Regions from separate parts of the Arthrobacter sp. D1-29 genome, predicted to be linked through region 1. Evidence: riboswitches for the same ligand, from Rfam matches in the RefSeq annotation. Region 1 holds a riboswitch; each other region holds the start of a gene.
The links. A riboswitch is a leader RNA that binds a small molecule or an ion and turns the genes downstream of it on or off. The one in region 1 is predicted to bind cyclic di-AMP.
Positions count from the first base shown of each region.

Region 2: linked by a shared signal. The riboswitch ahead of M1E17_RS04095 (aggregation-promoting factor C-terminal-like domain-containing protein) and the one ahead of M1E17_RS04670 (M23 family metallopeptidase) in region 1 are both predicted to bind cyclic di-AMP.
Region 3: linked by a shared signal. The riboswitch ahead of M1E17_RS13810 (LysM peptidoglycan-binding domain-containing protein) and the one ahead of M1E17_RS04670 (M23 family metallopeptidase) in region 1 are both predicted to bind cyclic di-AMP.

Region 1 covers NZ_CP096383.1:985,822-991,403, forward strand. The annotation lists gene serC (phosphoserine transaminase) at 1-309, opposite strand, end outside; gene M1E17_RS04665 (metal-dependent transcriptional regulator) at 712-1,407, shown strand; cyclic di-AMP (ydaO/yuaA leader) riboswitch at 1,585-1,794, shown strand; gene M1E17_RS04670 (M23 family metallopeptidase) at 1,805-2,626, shown strand; cyclic di-AMP (ydaO/yuaA leader) riboswitch at 2,770-2,931, shown strand; gene M1E17_RS04675 (C40 family peptidase) at 3,002-3,667, shown strand; gene M1E17_RS04680 (NlpC/P60 family protein) at 3,834-4,580, shown strand; gene M1E17_RS04685 (HNH endonuclease) at 4,816-5,316, shown strand; gene mobA (molybdenum cofactor guanylyltransferase) at 5,362-5,582, shown strand, end outside.
Region 2 covers NZ_CP096383.1:853,607-859,188, forward strand. The annotation lists gene upp (uracil phosphoribosyltransferase) at 1-563, shown strand, start outside; gene M1E17_RS04085 (HAD-IA family hydrolase) at 606-1,286, shown strand; gene M1E17_RS04090 (YdeI/OmpD-associated family protein) at 1,267-1,710, opposite strand; gene M1E17_RS04095 (aggregation-promoting factor C-terminal-like domain-containing protein) at 1,791-2,537, opposite strand; cyclic di-AMP (ydaO/yuaA leader) riboswitch at 2,543-2,700, opposite strand; gene M1E17_RS04100 (sensor histidine kinase) at 2,822-4,237, opposite strand; gene M1E17_RS04105 (hypothetical protein) at 4,218-4,385, shown strand; gene M1E17_RS04110 (response regulator transcription factor) at 4,382-5,122, opposite strand.
Region 3 covers NZ_CP096383.1:3,058,961-3,064,542, reverse strand. The annotation lists gene M1E17_RS13815 (dienelactone hydrolase family protein) at 1-989, shown strand, start outside; gene M1E17_RS13810 (LysM peptidoglycan-binding domain-containing protein) at 1,446-2,270, opposite strand; cyclic di-AMP (ydaO/yuaA leader) riboswitch at 2,274-2,476, opposite strand; gene M1E17_RS13805 (aggregation-promoting factor C-terminal-like domain-containing protein) at 2,781-4,070, shown strand; gene M1E17_RS13800 (cupin domain-containing protein) at 4,125-4,511, opposite strand; gene M1E17_RS13795 (TraR/DksA family transcriptional regulator) at 4,673-5,035, shown strand; gene M1E17_RS13790 (DNA alkylation repair protein) at 5,032-5,451, shown strand; gene M1E17_RS13785 (DNA alkylation repair protein) at 5,402-5,582, shown strand, end outside.

The DNA of each region.
Region 1 (5,582 bases):
GCCAAATGAGAGGTGCTGGGCCTTGTTCTCCACCAGGCCAAAGCTGGCAACATCCCAGAAGGCTGTGGAGCCGCCCACGCCCAGGACTACCTCATACCCCTCTGGGGCGCGGAAGAATTGGTTCAGGCCTTCACGGACCGAGCCCACCAGGTTCTTGACCGGGGCCTGGCGGTGTGAGGTGCCAAGAATGGTTGTGGATGCCGCGGAAAGCGCCTCAATTTGTTCCGGCCTGACTTTTGAAGGTCCGGCGCCGAACCGTCCGTCCTTTGGCAGGAGGTCGGCGGGAATAGTGATGCTGGTTTCGCTCACAGGGGCTCCAATTTCGGCGTGGACGCACTTCGCGTCCGGACGGTGGGGTGGCGGGCAGTCAGCAGCGACTGCAAAAATATGGACCTCCCTTATTCTGCCTGACAGCCAGATGCGGCAGGAACCGGACCGTCATAGTGAGGTCATTGAAACCTGCTTTCCTCGGCCGGTCAGGACAGCAGGGGAGCGCAGGGGACATGATGCGGAAAGCTCCAGAGCAGAACTTTCCGGATGCGCCGGGAGAATACGGGCCGAAGAACAGAGGCGAAATTGACCCTGACCGGGGGTGACGAAATTATCCGGACAAACTCAAAATAGGCTAAGCTTTTCAACGGACTACGTCGCTGTGGGTGGGCGATACGGATGGGATTGCCCAAGGTACTGTGCTCGAGGGAGCTGAGCTGGATGACGGATCTGATCGATACTACGGAGATGTATCTTCGGACCATTTTGGAGCTTGAGGAAGAGAATATTGTCGCTCTTCGGGCCCGCATCGCTGAACGGCTGCGCCACTCCGGCCCCACGGTGTCCCAGACCATTGGGCGAATGGAGCGGGACGGCCTGGTAGTGGTCTCCGGAGACCGACACTTGGAACTAACGGCCATCGGCCGCAAACGCGCTATCGAAGTCATGCGCAAGCACCGGCTGGCGGAACGGCTCCTTGCTGACGTGATTGGCCTGGACTGGGCCTATGTCCATGACGAGGCCTGCCGCTGGGAACACGTGATGAGCGAACGGGTAGAGCGGCGCATCTATGAAATGCTGGACCACCCCACCGAATCCCCTTATGGCAACCCCATCCCTGGGCTGGCAGCCCTTGGTGGCGCCGAGCCTACCGGGATCACCGACGGTGTGATTAATCTCCTGGACGCGATGAAGGGCTATGGCCAGGGCTCCCAGGTGACGGTCAGCCGCCTGGCCGAGCCAATCCAGGTGGAGCCGGAGTTGCTGGTTCAACTCGACGAAGGCGGGATTCGCCCAGGTGCATCCGTCTCCCTTGAGCGTGTGGGGGAGTACATTTCAGTCCGTGTTCCTGGGATTGAGGGTGCGTTGGAGTTGCCGCCCGAAGTAGCGGCCCACGTCTTCGTTTCTGTCGACTGATTTAGCCCAATCGAGGGACAAAATCGGGGCCCGCGGCGGGGCCCCGTTGCCTTGTTGTGAGCGGGCACATAAAAGATAACGGAATTGTTACATGGGCTTTAATCGCCTATAGTTGATCCCCAAGCGTTGATACTAAAGCGTTACCTGATCTGGAGCCGAGCTCTGCCAGCGGATCAGGTGCACGAGTCACTTAACTGGCAGAGGCGGAGGAACCACAACCGGCAGTCGAAAGGCTGCCTTGGGGTGAAGTCCGTCAGCGGCAAGCCTCTTCCAGCGAAGGATCCCACGGGATATCTCTGTGCCGAAGCTTGCTTACGGCGGACCGGGTCTTTGAACTCTCTGACCCGAATCCGACAGCTAACTTCGCAGGCTACCCAGAGAGGAACCGTTCTTGACCATGCAAAATTCCAGGGGCCGCCGTCGCGCCGCCGGCCCGCCTTCGGCGCCCCGGGTTGCCGAGGTTCTTGCCGCGAACCGACCACGCGACCCCCAACGCGACGCGCGCCGCCGACGCGGTCCGTTCCAGCAAATCAGCGATTTTGCCGCCGCCAGCGGGGTAGGGCAGAAAGCCGGTATTGCCCTCGCCGCCACCGGCCTGGTCCTCACGGTCACGGTTCCCGCAACGGGTCCCGTCATGGCAACTCCTGCTGTCGGCCAGACTGCAACTTCAGCCGCGTCTGTCTCACCGCAGCCCGAAATTTCTGCAGAAGCCGGCGCGCAGATCGACTTCAGCCGCTCCTCCGTGGTGACGCAGGGCGATCCCGATGGCAAGCTCAAGCAGCTGCTGAGCGCCCAGTCTGCCGGCTCGATCACCCGCGCCGCATCCGCCGGCAGCCTGGGTGCACCGCTGGCTTCGCTGTCGACTGCCTCTCCGTTCGGTTACCGCGTCAGTCCCATCACCGGCGGTTCCGGTGACTTCCACCGCGGCCAGGATTACGTGGCCCAGTGTGGGACGTCCGTCCTGGCCGCCGCGAGCGGCACAGTGACCTTTGCCGGCTGGCATCCCTACGGCGGCGGCAACCGTGTTGTGGTGGACCATGGCAACGGCCTTGAGACCACGTACAACCACCTGTCATCCTTCAACGTCAAGGTTGGCCAAACGGTCAGCAGGGGCGAGGTGGTGGCGCTCAGCGGCACCACTGGGGCTTCCACTGGATGCCACCTTCACTTTGAGGTGCAGGTCAATGGAGAAGTCGTAGATCCCACAGGCTGGCTCTAAGTGATGGAAAACTCTCAAATCGCTGTGACATGCCGTGACCTGAATGTGACATTCGCTCTAAACTGTTGTAACGTCTAAAGCGCGTCAACTTTTCCGAAGTTGACGCTCTTGAGTGGATTGCCTAGCTCTGCCACCGCTCAAGGTCCGTTCGCATGACATCGTCTGGCAGGGGCGGGGGAACCAATTTTGGTCTTCGATTTATGAAGGCCTTGGGGTTAAGTCGCAAAGCTTCCCAGGAAGCAGCGCGGCCGGGTGACTCCCATCCGAATCCGACAGCTCACCTCGCAGGCATTGGGAGAGGCTACCTTCGTGTCTTCACGCCATAATTCTGCGCGCCACCGTGCGCAAACGGTTCGTACCAACCCATTGGACTCCGTGTCCAAGGCTGTTAGTGCAAATGCCGGGACCGTAGGTCGCCAGGCTGCTGTCATCGCAGCCGCTTCAGGCCTGATCCTGAGCATTGGACTTCCGGCCAACGCCGCGGACACCACCGCCGGCATCTCCGCCTCCACCGAGTCGGGTTCCGCACAAGCTGCACTTGCAGTTACGGCTGCACCCACCGCCACGGTGTCCTTCGAGCGTCCCGTGGTCAAGACCACGGCTGCTCCGAAGGTCGAAACCGTGCGGCCGCAGTCCACCGAGACTGCCACCCGGGCATCCGGAGCCACGGCGACCACCGCCTCAAAGCTGACGGACACCGTCTCCTCTGCTGCGGCGTCGGGTCTGGCGGCCATTGCCTACACCGGAATCGGCAGCCCCTACGTCTGGGGCGGCACAACTCCCAACGGCTGGGACTGCTCCGGCTTCACCCAGTGGGTTTACGCCCAGGCAGGCATCAGCATTCCGCGAGTCAACGCGTGGACCGCAATGAAGCCCACCTCCACACCGTCTCCCGGTGACCTTGTCATGCAGAATGGCGGCGCCCACGTAGGCATCTACGTTGGCAACGGCATGATGATCAGCGCCTTGAACCCCTCACAGGGAACGCTGCTGCACTCTGTCGCCTCCACGGGTGGCGGATCCTTCTACACCCTGAGCTAGTTCCGCCTCCGGAACCGTCCCATGGGTTCCGGAAGAACGCTTCCTCCCCGGAAACACTTTTCGCTAAATCCCCGTTCGGGGCGTGCCGGCGTACCCCCAAGATGCCGGCGCGTCCAAAGCCCTTCGGTTGCCCATGTGGTCCTGAGGAAAACGAAAGAGAGAAATAATGACTACACGTGCAACTGTTGCACGGCACCGCGCCGAGGTTGTCAAGACCAACTCGCTGGCTGTCATTGCCAAGGCTGTCGGCGACAACGCCGGCGGCGTGGGCCGACAGGCCGCAGTCATCGCTGCTGCCTCCGGCCTTGTCCTGACCAGTGGTATCGCGGCCAACGCTGCTGACACCAACGTTCAGCGTGAATCTGCTTCCACTTCCGCTCTCGGTGTAGAAGCTGCAGCTCCGGCAACTATTTCGGCTGCTTCCACCATCTCCATCTCCTACGAAAAGCCCGCGGTTACCACCACACCGGCTCCCGTCGTCGAGGCACCTGAGCCCGTGGTTGAGGTTCAGGAAGCTCCCGCCGCCAAGCCCGTGGCTTCTGTCAAGGTTGCCGCTGCCGTTCCGGCCGGTCCCGTAGCCGCAAGCAGCAAGGGCCAGGCCATCCTGTCTGCCGCTTATGCGCAGCTGGGCGTCAACCAGGACTGCACCATGCTGGTGACCAACTCGCTTGCAGCGGTAGGCATCAACTTCCACGACTGGCCCGCCGGTTACCTCTCCCTGGGCCGCACCGTCAGTGCTGCCGAGGCCCAGCCCGGCGACCTGATCTACTACGCCGACGGCGGCGCGGGCGTTGCCCACGTGGCTGTTTACGCCGGCAACGGCCAGGCCGTGCACGGTGGCTACAACGGCAACCAGACCGTTGTGTTCAGCGCCAACGTTGGTTCCGGCCCCGTCTTCATCCGCATCCCCTAAGACGGAGCCCCAGCTCTTCGAAGGACCCCTGCCTGGTGGCAGGGGTCCTTTGCGTTGTTGGCGCGGACGCTCCATTCAGGACCCGGGGCCACCCCGACACAAACCACGATCATCCCGGGATTAGCTGATCAGGGGGTTCTTTGTTTACTCTTGTGGTGTCGATCCATAGCCCGGATATGCCGGGGGCAGCCGGCCCTCGTGCCCCTGACGGGTGCGGCCGTGAAGAGGTAAGTGCATGCGCACTCTCGTTCTGAATGCTGGATATGAACCGCTGGCGGTGATCACCTTCCGCCGGGCACTGGTGCTTGTGCTCACGGGTAAGGCAAGCGTGGTAGCGGAAGGCGAGGATCCCGTGGTGGGGCCGCAGGAGATATTGGGCCGCCCGTCCGTGATCCTCCTGAACCGCTACATCCGCCCCCGATACAACCAGAACACCGCGGTCAGCCGCCGCGGTGTCTTGCGCCGTGACGGACACCGCTGCGCCTACTGCGGCAAGGCAGCCCACACCATTGACCATGTTCACCCCAAATCGCGCGGAGGCGCCGATTCTTGGGAAAACCTGGTAGCTGCCTGCCTTCGCTGCAACAACCTCAAAGGGGACCACACCCCGGCGGAAATGGGCTGGAAGCTGAGGTTTACGCCGGAGCCCCCACACGGCACCATCTGGCAGATCAAGGAGCTGGAGAAGCCTACCCCGGCCTGGGACCCTTTCCTGCTGCCGGAACGCGCGGCCTGATATCACGTTGCGTGATGCCTGTTGTTAGAGCGCTAGGCTTGCGTTGTGGATCCAGACTTGGAATTTGACGCCGTGATTCTTGCCGGCGGACGCTCCTCCCGGCTGGGCGGCCGGCCTAAACAATGGATGACGTACCACGGCACCACACTCCTTCAGCGGTCCCTTGACGCTGCCCGGGGCGCTGCCGGCGTAGTGGTGGTGGGTCCCCAGGACGGAGCCTTGCCGGGCGGAGTGCTGGCGTGCAGGGAGGACCCGCCGTTCGCGGG
Region 2 (5,582 bases), 130 kb from region 1:
CCCCTGTTTTCCGGCAGCTGACGGAAGAGCTGGTGACACTCCTCGCGTACGAGGCCACCCGTGAAGTCCGCACCCAGCCCGTGACCATTGAGACGCCGGTCAGCACCGCGGTGGGCACCGCGTTTACCAAGCCGACGCCGCTGGTGGTCCCCATCCTCCGCGCCGGCCTGGGCATGCTGGAGGGCATGACCAAACTGGTTCCCACGGCTGAAGTGGGATTCCTGGGCATGGCCAGGGACGAGGAAACCCTGGACATCATCACTTACGCCGAGCGGCTCCCGGAGAATCTCACGGACCGGCAGATCTTTGTGCTTGATCCCATGCTGGCCACAGGCGGAACCCTGCGCGAGGCCATCAAGTTCCTGTTCAAGCGCGGCGCCTCGGACGTCACCTGCATCTGCCTCCTCGCCGCCCCGGAAGGCCTGGCGAAGCTGGAAGAGGAACTTTCCGACGCCAACGTGACCATTGTCCTGGCTTCCATAGACGAAAAGCTGAACGAGAAGTCCTACATCGTCCCGGGCCTCGGAGACGCGGGGGACCGGCTGTACGGCATCGCCGGCTAGCTTTCGGCTGGCCGCCGCGCGCAGGTAGGGCAGGATTGAGGCATGAGCCTTCCCACGCCTGCCGATACCCGCACCCTCACCTGCCGCGCCGTGCTGTTTGATATGGACGGGACATTGGTGGATTCGACCGCCATTGTGGAACAGGTGTGGAGTGAGTTCGCCGCCCGCTACGGGCTGGACTTTGCCGAGATCCTGCGAACCTCCCACGGCGTCCAGGCAGGCGACACGGTGCGGCGCTTCGCCCCGGCAGGGGCGGACGTCGTGGCCCTCACCGCCGAACTCGGCGCTGCCGAACGTGTCCGCACCGCAGGCATTGTCGCTTTGCCCGGAGCCGCCGAGCTGCTGCGGACCCTCCCGGGCGACGCCGTTGCGCTGGTGACCTCTGCCGACCGTATCCTGGCGGACATCCGCATGGAGGCTGCCGGCCTGGCCATGCCCGCCACCGCCGTTACGGCCGAGCTGGTAACCAGGGGCAAGCCGCATCCTGAGGGCTACCTGCAGGCAGCGGGACTCCTGAGGGTGGAACCGGCGCACGCGCTGGTGTTCGAGGATGCGCCTGCCGGTATTGCTGCCGGGCTGGCTGCCGGTATCCGCACGGTGGCGGTGGGTCCGAATACCGGTTTGCTGCCGGACGGCGTGCTGCACATTTCCGACTACAGCGACGTTTCGGTTGCGGTGGAAACAGATTCAGCGGGCGCGAGGGTCATTTCTTTCCGGCTTTGAGGTCGGACACCACCTTGGCGATCCGGCGGGCCCTGGTTTCCGCGGTCTTCGCTTCGGCCAGCGGCTCAACGTACCGCCGCTGGGTGCTGTAGTTCAGCGTGGCATAGAACGCCTGTGCGTCAGGCTCGGCAGCGAGGGCGGCGGCAAGATCGTCCGGAACCTCAATGACGCGGGGCTGCGTATCCAGCTCAACGTCCACATCAACGGTGTCGCCTGCCGAAACGCCGGTGAGTTCCCGGTTGGCTGTGCTCACCCCAACCATGTTCTGCCCGCCCATGACGGCGATGCTGCTGCGGTAGCTTTGGCCGTTGATGGTCACCACCACCGGCGGCTTCCTGCCGGCTCCCAGCGCGGAGACAACTTCCTCCGGAACCTCAATGCCCGCCTTGTTGCCGCTGCCCAGGATGGTGGTGGTGAATTTCATGGTCCCAGTATCCCGCCCCGGCTTTGCCGGTCAACAGAGGCGCACTTGTCGTGAGCCGCGGGCCAAAACCCGCAGGTTGCCTAGTACCAGTTATTCGACAGGTGGAAGTTCAGGGCACCACACGGTGACTGGTAGCGCTCCTGGATGTAGTTCAGGCCCCAGTTGATCTGCGTGCGGTAGTTGGTGAGGTAGTCCGCACCGGCGGTGGCCATTTTCTCGGCGGGCAGTGACTGGACGATGCCGTACGCGCCGCTGCTCGGGTTCATCGCCGTGGTGGTCCAGTCGGACTCCTTGGTCCAGAGCGTCTTGAGGCACTGCATCTGGTCAGGGGCCCAGCCATAGGATCCCAGCTGGCTGGCAGCGTAGGCCTGGGCTCCCGCGGGATCATTGACGGCGACAACCGGAGCAGGCTCCGGGGCCGGGGCGGGTGCTGGTGCCGGGGCGGGTGCCGGTGCGGGCTCGGGAGCAGGCGCTGGTGCCGGCTCGGGTGCCGGCGGAGCAACCTCGGCCGGAGCGGGAGCGGGCGGCGCCTGGACCTCGGTCTTCTCGACGCTCAAATCGGAGTCGGCGGGGGCTGCGGGGGAGGACTGTGACTCGACGGCCGACACCCGGGTGATGGATTCGGACGCCTGGCCGGCGGCGCCGACTCCCACCAGCAATGCACCGGCGGTGACAAGAACGGCTGTGCGCTTGCCGAGGGAGGGTATTTTTGCCAGCCTGGACATGGTGGCGGCGGGCCAGGCTGCCACCGTCAGGCGGAGCTTGTGACGGCCGTGGGATTCGGACTGCCCGGTTTTAGGGCGTGGTTCTACCTTGAATTCAGACATGATGGATCGCCTCTCACACCTGCGGAGTTAGCTGTCGGGTTCGGATGAGGGCATCCGGCCACACGGAAAATCACGTGCTGGCTTAACCCCAAGGGCATTCACTGCCCGGGACTGTGGGTCCCCCGCCTCTGCCTGGTCAAGAAGAATCCGGGAAGCGGCAGAGCTTGGCGTCATCCGGAATATACGGCCCGAACGGGAACCGCACCCCATCGACGGTACAGGAGACTGCCGCTTAAGTCACATTTAGGTAACAGAGATCACGACGGCGGTGTGTTGGCTTGCGCTTAACGGGCAATGATGGGCAGTCGCAAAGCGAACTCGGTGAAGCCGGGCTGTGACCTTACCGTTACCGTGCCGCCGTGCGCCTCCACGATGGACTGGACTATCGCCAGGCCCAGGCCGCTGGTTCCTTCCGAGGCCCGGGGACCTGATCCAGGTGCCTTGCCCGCCCGGGAAGCGTCTGCGCGGGCGAAGCGGGAGAAAACCTGGTCCAGGAACTCCGGCGGGATGCCGCCGCCGTCGTCCGTTACGGTTACCACCGCGCTGCCCTCCGGCGACGTCGTGACCCCGGTGATAACAGTGGTGCCGGGGGCCGTGTGCTTGCGGGCATTGGAAAGCAGGTTCACCAGCACCTGGCGAAGCTTCGGCGCGTCGCCGTTGACCAGCACCGGCTCGTCGGGGAGTTCCAGGCGCCAGTTGTGGGTGGGGGCGATGACCTTCTCGTCGCTGACGGTCTCGATGACCAGCTGCGTGAGGTCAACTTCGGCGAGCTTCAGGGGCTGGCCTTCGTCCAGCCTGGCGAGCAGGAGCAGGTCCTCCACCAGGGTGGTCATCCGTTCCGACTGGCTCTGGACCCGGGCCAGCGACTTCTGGCCGTCCGGAGTGAAATCCTCGGTCATCCGCATCAGTTCGGTGTAGCCGCGGATGGCAGTCAGCGGGGTGCGGAGTTCATGTGAGGCATCGGCGACGAACTGCCGCACTTTGGTCTCGCTCTGCTGCCTGGCCTCCAGTGCCCGGGCTACGTTGTCCAGCATGAGGTTGAGGGCGTGCCCCACGCTGCCCACTTCAGTCCGGGGATTGGCGTTCGACGGCGGCACCCGCACCGCGAGGGCTACCTCGCCGGCGTCGAGGGGAAGCCGGGAAACGCGGGTGGCAACCTCGGACAGCTGTTCCAGCGGTTGCATCGTGCGCCGGATCAGCACGGTTCCCGCCAGTCCGATCAGGACCAGGCCGCCCAGGGAGACAAAGACAAAGGTCCACACCAGTGAGGACATGGTGCTTTCCTTACTGGCAAGGGGGAGTCCCGTGACCAGCACGTCCCCGTACGAGGTTTCCTCAGCCAACAGCCTGTAGTTGCCGTTGGACAACGTCCGGTCCACCGGATTGCCGTTGCGTGCCAGATCCAGCAGGATCTCTTTGTCTCGGGTGGTGAGTGGTGCGCGCGTGGTGTCTGAGGCGAGGAAGCCGGCACTGTTGACCTGCCCGCCGAGGATGCGGGCATTGAGAGTGCCAACGCTCTGTCCCCGGGCGTCAAGGGGATCACGCCCGCCATTGAACCCGCCCAGCGGCGGCCTGCCGGGAGCGTTGGAGCGTTCCGCCGCCTGGCTGAGCTGGTCATCGAGCTGGCGTGTGAGGAATGAATCCATGGACGCGTAGGTGAACAGCCCCACGGCGCCACAGATGGCAATCAGAAGCGCCATGGCCAGCGCAACCAGCCGCGTGCGCAGGTGCCACGTGCCGGGCCTCAGCCAGTTGCGCTCGTCCTTGGGCGCCGCGGCCGGCAAGGAGGAGGGGGACGAGGGGGAGGAGGGGGACAAGGGCGAGGACGAGGACAAGGCCACCGCCTAGTCCGCCGGCTTGATCACATAGCCGGCCCCGCGCACGGTGTGGATCATGGGCGGGTGCACGGCATCCACCTTCTTGCGGAGGTAGGAGATGTAGAGCTCCACGATGTTGGCCTGCCCGCCGAAGTCGTAGTCCCAAACCCTGTCAAGGATCTGGGCCTTGCTGATGACGCGCTTGGGGTTTTCCATGAGGTAACGCAGAAGCTCGAATTGTGTGGCCGTGAGGTGTAGTTCGTCCCCGGCCCGGGTCACCTCGCGGGTGTCCACGTTCAGGACGAGGTCGCCCACCACTAGTTCGGCAGTGTCCATCGCCGCAACCCCGGAGCGCTGCACCAGCCGGTGCAGCCTGAGCAGGACTTCTTCCATGCTGAAGGGTTTGGTGACGTAGTCATCCCCGCCTGCAGCCAGACCTAGGATCCGGTCCTGGACAGCATCCTTGGCTGTCAGGAAAAGCGCAGGCACCTCCGGCGCGAAGGCGCGGATCCTGCCGAGCAGCTCGACGCCGTCGAAACCCGGCAGCATCACGTCCAGCACCAGCACGTCCGGCCGGAACTCCTTGGCGAGCTTGATGGCCTCAGGGCCGTCCGCGGCGACGGCCACAGACCAGCCCGCCATGCGCAGCCCCATGCTCATGAGCTCGGAGAGGCTGGGTTCGTCGTCCACCACCAAGGCGCGGATGGGTGAGCCGTCCGGGTGGGTGAGCTGGGGAAGATTGTTGGTCATGGAGTGCGAAGTGGCCATGGGACAACTCTCCGGTCTCGGGGTTAGCCCGCGCTTTGGGGTTCCTGTGCGCTGGCTGTGAATCCCAGCCTAGCGAGCCGGATGGCAGGAGGGCCCGGAGCCATGTTTCCAGCGCCTGCCGGCTTCCTCAGGAGGGTGCTGGCCGGCGTTCCGCGGGGGCGGCCAGGGCCGGAAATCACGGCGCGGGCGGGAGGGCGATGGTGTTGGGGCAAACTTTTTTTGTCCAGATTTCGCCACGGCTGGACATGGTGGGGAAAGCGGGGTGGTAATTTCAGCAAATCCTCGGGCAATGAATCGTTTCTGATTTTTCCCGGTGTTTATCGAATAAAATTTCCCAAAGAGGGTTTTTTGACCGTCCGTTCGGGATAACATCTGTTATTTTATTCGCTCTTTAGAATCGTGATGTGGAACACATTGGTGCATTTTGTCTCAGTATGTGGAACATCCCGTCCATTGTTAC
Region 3 (5,582 bases), 2.1 Mb from region 1:
AATTCTTCGACGATTACCGAGCCGGGGCCATGACCCAACGAACGTTCACGCGGCGGGTGGCGTTCATTACGGGAAGCATGGCGGCGGCGTCCACTGCGATGCTGCTGGTCGGCTGCACCCCTGACGAGGTGCCGCGCAGCACCGACCCCATGCCGAGTCCCGAAGCGGCGACGCCGCCCCCCGAAGGGACCAGTACAGGGACGAGCACAGGGACCAGTGCAGCAACCGGAACTGGGTCAGCTGCGGCCGCGGAAGGTGCAGTACCCGGGGCGAAGAGCCCGCTGTCTGTTCCGGAGGGAGCACCGGGATTAACCACGGCGACTGTACGGTTCTCCTCCGGCGGTGCCGAAATCAGTGCCTATCTTGCCCGGCCGGAGTCGGGTGAAGCCGGACCGGCAGTGCTTATCTGCCATGAAAACCGCGGGCTGGTGCCGCATATCCAGGACGTGGCGCGCCGTTTTGCGCGGGAGGGCTATGCCGCCTTGGCCCCGGACCTCCTAAGCCGGGAGGGAGGGACTGCGAGCCTGAACGCGGATGCGGTTCCCGGCGCGCTGACGCGGGCCGGCGCCCAACGGCATGTGGCAGACTTCGCGTCGGCTTTCAGCTACCTGCAGTCCCAGGACTTCGTGGACCCTGGGCGGATCGCCATGAACGGTTATTGCTTTGGTGGCGGGATCACCTGGCAGGGGGCGACGGAGTTGCAAGGGCTGAAGGCCACCGCAGCCTTTTATGGACCTGCTCCTGATCTGGACAGGGTGTCCGCGATCAGGGCTGCGGTCTTTGGTGTGTACGCCGAACGTGATCAAAGGATCACCGGTGCCATGCCGGCTCTGAGGGACGCCCTGGAATCCCATAACATCCGCCACCAGCTAACCGTCTATCCGGGCGTCGACCATGCGTTCCACAACGATACGGGGAACCGCTACGACCAGGCGCAGGCTTCGGCGGCCTGGAACGACACACTGGCTTGGTTCCGCCAGCACGTCTGACGCGTGCCGGGCCAATGTGGCCAGACAAAAGGGGGGAGCGGGCTTGGACGCGTGCCCGCATATCGGCCGGTCAGTGGGCCGTCATCCGACAGGGTGTCCGTGGTCGCAGGTTGATTCCCCTTCCCGGACCTCATGCCCCTGGATGCACGTCAGTGCCGGCGGCAAGGGAGTGTCGTGGGATATGAAAAACAGGCTGCTCGGCCCATGGCTCACACCCGCGTCCTCCCGCTGAAGCCAGGAGCGGTGCCCGTGCTTCTGGTTCCCGGGGTTTTCCTCGGTCTTTTGGTGATGCCCAAACGGATTCCTGATCACGATAACCGCTTGCCTTCCACTGTGCCGCCGCTGCGACAATGCAGCGATGAACCGGTGCATCTATTTTAGGCTTCGGTGGCAGTACGTGGTTAGACAAAAACGGCGGGCGGGAAGATATCCCGCCCGCCGCCTTGCCTGGCAGGATTACGCGACTCGGACGAACGAAGCGCCGGAGAGCCAGCTGAGGGAGTGGACCTCGGTCTTGTAACCGTCCACGCCACCACTGACGACCTGGCCGTTGCCGGCGAAGACACCTACGTGGCCCGCAGTGATGACCAGGTCACCCGGTGCGGGGGTGCCCACAACGCTGCCGTACTGGAAGAACTGACCCGGGGCCAGGTCGCCCACACTCTTGCCAACGGAGCGCAGTGCCTTCTCCACCATGGCGGTGCAGTCCTGGGTCACACCCAGTTGGGAGTAGGCGGAAGCCAGGATGGCAGCGCCCTTGGAGCCGGAAGCAGCCAGGGGAGCGGGTGCCGGTGCCGAAGCTGCCGCAACGCGGACGGCGGGGGCGGGTGCCGGGGCAGGTGCCGGTGCGGGCGCAGCCGTTCCGGCGCCGGGGATCTTGATCTGGTTGCCCGGGTAGATGATGGTTGCCATGGACATGCCGTTAGCCGAGAAGACCGAGTTAAGGCTTACTCCGTAACGGGCGGAAATTGCACCAAGGGTGTCGCCGGAAACGACTGTGTGGACCTTGGCTGCAGCTGCTGCCGGGGCCGCAGCCGCAGGGGCCGGTGCTGCGGCCTGTGCTTGGACCTGAGCATTGGCAGTGCCTGAGTTATCTGGTGCGTGGGTTCCGGCCTGGGCAGGTGCCCCGATGCCGAACAGGAGGCCAGACGCGGCAGCAACTACCAGGCCGGACCTTCCAATGTTCATGGCATTTGACTTGGCAGTGGCTGACAAGCCTTCGAGTGCAATTGATCGGCTGGGGGTCGCGCGATGACGGGCGGTGGTGGAGTTTTTTGACACGGTGATTCGCCTCTCCCATGCCTGCGAGGTGAGCTGTCGGGTTCGGGTCGGAGACACCCGGCCGTAAACGCCCGTGCGGGACGGAGCATTAACGACTTAACCCCAAGGCCTTTTCTGAGAAGGCCGCGGAAGCGTGGTTCCCCCGTCCCTGCCAGTTGGAAAGCGACTGGATCCCGGTCAGCGGCAGGGTTCGGCATACTGATGGGAATGTCCCGGCTGAAACCGGGGCACCGAAAGAGGTTACCTTCTGCTCCGGGGTATTGTCACGTTACGGTAACAAGTAGTAACTCTTCGGCGCGTTGGCTTGGCTTAACCGTTACCGACTGCTTGTCGCAACAGTGACCAACGTAGAGGCGGAGGATCCTCTTCGCGGTCCTTCACAGGAATGCTGCGTGGCCGTACAACAAAGGCCCGGCCACGTCACACCTTCGTAAAGATGTTGAAGTTATGACGTTCCGCACACTCGATTGCCCGGTAGGCTGACGAACTATGTCCCGGTTTGGTAGAAAGGTGAAGCGCCGCGCTGTTGCCGGCGTGCTGGCATTTGCCCTGGTGAGCTCACTTTCACTGCTGCCTGCCCATGCCGACAACCACGTTCCGCCGGACGGATATCCCTCCTGGCAGGACGTGCAGAATGCCAAGCAGAGCGAAGCCGGCAAGGCCGCCGAGATCTCCAGGATTGGCGACCTGCTGGGCGGCTTGCAGAGCCAGGCAGAGGCTCTGGGTGCTGCCGCCGTCACCTCAGCGGCGGATTACGCTGTAGCCGAGGCTGCGCTTTCGGCAGCCACGTCACGAATGGATGTCCTGACGACACAAACCGATCAGGCAAACTCAGAACTCGGCCAGTACAAGAAGGAAATCGGAGCCCTGGCCGTACAGTCCTACAAGACCGGCGGAACCAACATGGGCTTCTTCGTGGCCCTGGACGCGCTGCAGACCAACAGCATCCACGGCCTGAACATCGTTCAGATCGTGGGTGATAAGACGGCAGCCCTTGTGAACAAAGCAGCAGCCGCAGAGAAGTCCTCCCGTGCGCTGTCCGAGCAGCAGCAGACAGCCAAAGCCGAGCGTGAACGGTTGGCGGACGGGGCAAAGGTCAAGCTGGCGGCGGCGCAGGCAGCCCAGCAGGCCATGACCGTGCAAATTGCTGAACAGCAACAGAACAGCCAGGAACTGACGGCGCAGTTGGCCTCCCTCAAAGGAACAACGGCGGCGGTGGAAGGCGAATACCGCCAGGGCCAGGCAGCGCTTGCCGCCTATGAGGCAGCCCAGGCGGCAAAGCGTGCCGCGGCGGAGGAGCAGGCGCGCCGCCAGGCTGAGGATACGGCGAAAGCCGCAGCCCGCGCTGCCGCCCAGCGTCCTGCTAATCCCGGACCCCCTCCTGCCGGTCCAGCGGCTCCCGCGCCTGCCGCCCCGGCCCCGGCGCCGCCGCCAAGCCAAACACCGGCCCCGCCGCCCGTCGTCGTGCCTTCCGTTCCGGGCGGCGCCGTTAACGATCCGGCCGGAGCCAAGAGCTATGCCTCCTCAAGGCTGGGGGCCTATGGCTGGGGCCAGGATCAGTTTCAGTGCCTGGAGCGGCTGTGGACGAAGGAATCCAACTGGCTGACAACGGCTACCAACCCGTATTCAGGTGCCTATGGCATTGCCCAGGCGTTGCCGCCCGGAAAGTATGCAACTGCCGGGAGCGACTGGCTCACGAGTTACAGGACGCAGGTGGAGTGGGGGCTGAAGTATATTGCTGACCGTTATGGTTCACCGTGCGGCGCCTGGAACCACTCGGTGGCTTACAACTGGTACTGATCCGTTGGCTGGTACTGAGCGTTGGCTGGATCGTCCCGTCGGTTAAAGCGGCCGCTAGGCGGAGTCCACGGGTGCCTTGGCGAATTCGGCGGCGCTCATAAATTCAACTGCAACAAAGTCCTGGTCGCCTTCAACCCAGGAATCGTGGCCGGGTGGAATGGTGTATGAATCACCGGCACTGATGTTGATGCGGTTGCCGTCCGTGGTTTCGACCACAAGGTCCCCGGAAACGCAGAAACCCACATGGCTGTTCTGGCAGGATTCCGTGTGAACAACGGGCTTGATGCACTCAGACCATCGCCAGCCCGGCGGGAACGTGAACCGCCCCAGCGTGTAGTCTCCGACCGTCACAACATCCACTTCTGTCTTGTCCGGACGCCTCTTTTCGTCGGGTGAATTGTGGGATTTGACTTCCAGTTGCGTGACCACATTGGCAGGCATGGCATTCCCCTTTCAACTTATTTTCGGCGCTTACGCTGCTAGCTTGCTCCGCCTTTTATCCGGTTGTCGATAGCTAATTAATGGAGCACTTTCCTGTCCGGCAAATTTAAACTCCTGAGCCCGAAAAACGCGCCTGAAACAAGCGCGCTAGGCTTTTTCCCATGGTGGATTTTGAACGGTTTCGGATCCTGCTGGAGGAGGAGCGGGAGCGCAAGCTGGCGCTGCTTCCGGCCCTCCGCGCGGATATCACTTCGGCCAACGCAGCCCGGCAGGACTCCAACGTGGATGACGAACATGACCCCGAAGGGGCAACCATCGCGTTTGAACTTTCCCAGGCCTCGGCGCTGCTGAAGCAGAGCAGCGCCGGGCTGGCCGAGATCGAAGCTGCCCTGGAAAGGATTGCCCAGGGCAGTTACGGAACATGTGCCGTCTGTGGAGAACCGATAGCAGAGGGCCGGCTGGAGGCCCGTCCCTGGACTGCTGTGTGTATCGCCCACGCGAGCGGCAAGCGGACGGCGGGATGAGCGATCCAGCCGAATTCATCGACGCGGCCCTGCAGCGTGAGGGTTCCTGGCGGCGGGCGGAGGAGGCCAGGGCCCGGTGGGGCAGCGCTGTGCAATCCTACGGCTCATCTGTCGGCGCTGTCCGGGGGACTGTGCGCGACGCCCTCAGGCGCTATCCGGATCTGCAGCACGACGACGTCACTGCCCTGAGCTCGGAACTTTGGGCGGTCCCGGTGTTCGAACGCCGTCTCGCGGCAGTGGTCCTGCTGCAAACCAAGGTCCGGCTGTTGAGGAATTCCGACCTGACCAGGATCGAAGGCTTCTTCCGATCCGCTCGGCTGGAGGCTTTGGTGGACCCGCTGGCCGTGGACGTTGTTGGGCCGCTGCTTGCCAACCTGGCCGCGGCGGGAACAGGCCCGCGGCCAAGCCGTCGTTGACCGCTGGGTCCATGACCCGGACGCCTGGCTCCGCCGCGCCGCCCTTCTTGTGCCACTGCAGGCGCTCAGGTCCGGAAGTGGTGACTGGGATGCCTTCGCCCGCGTCGCGGAGCGGATGCTGGAGGAGGGCG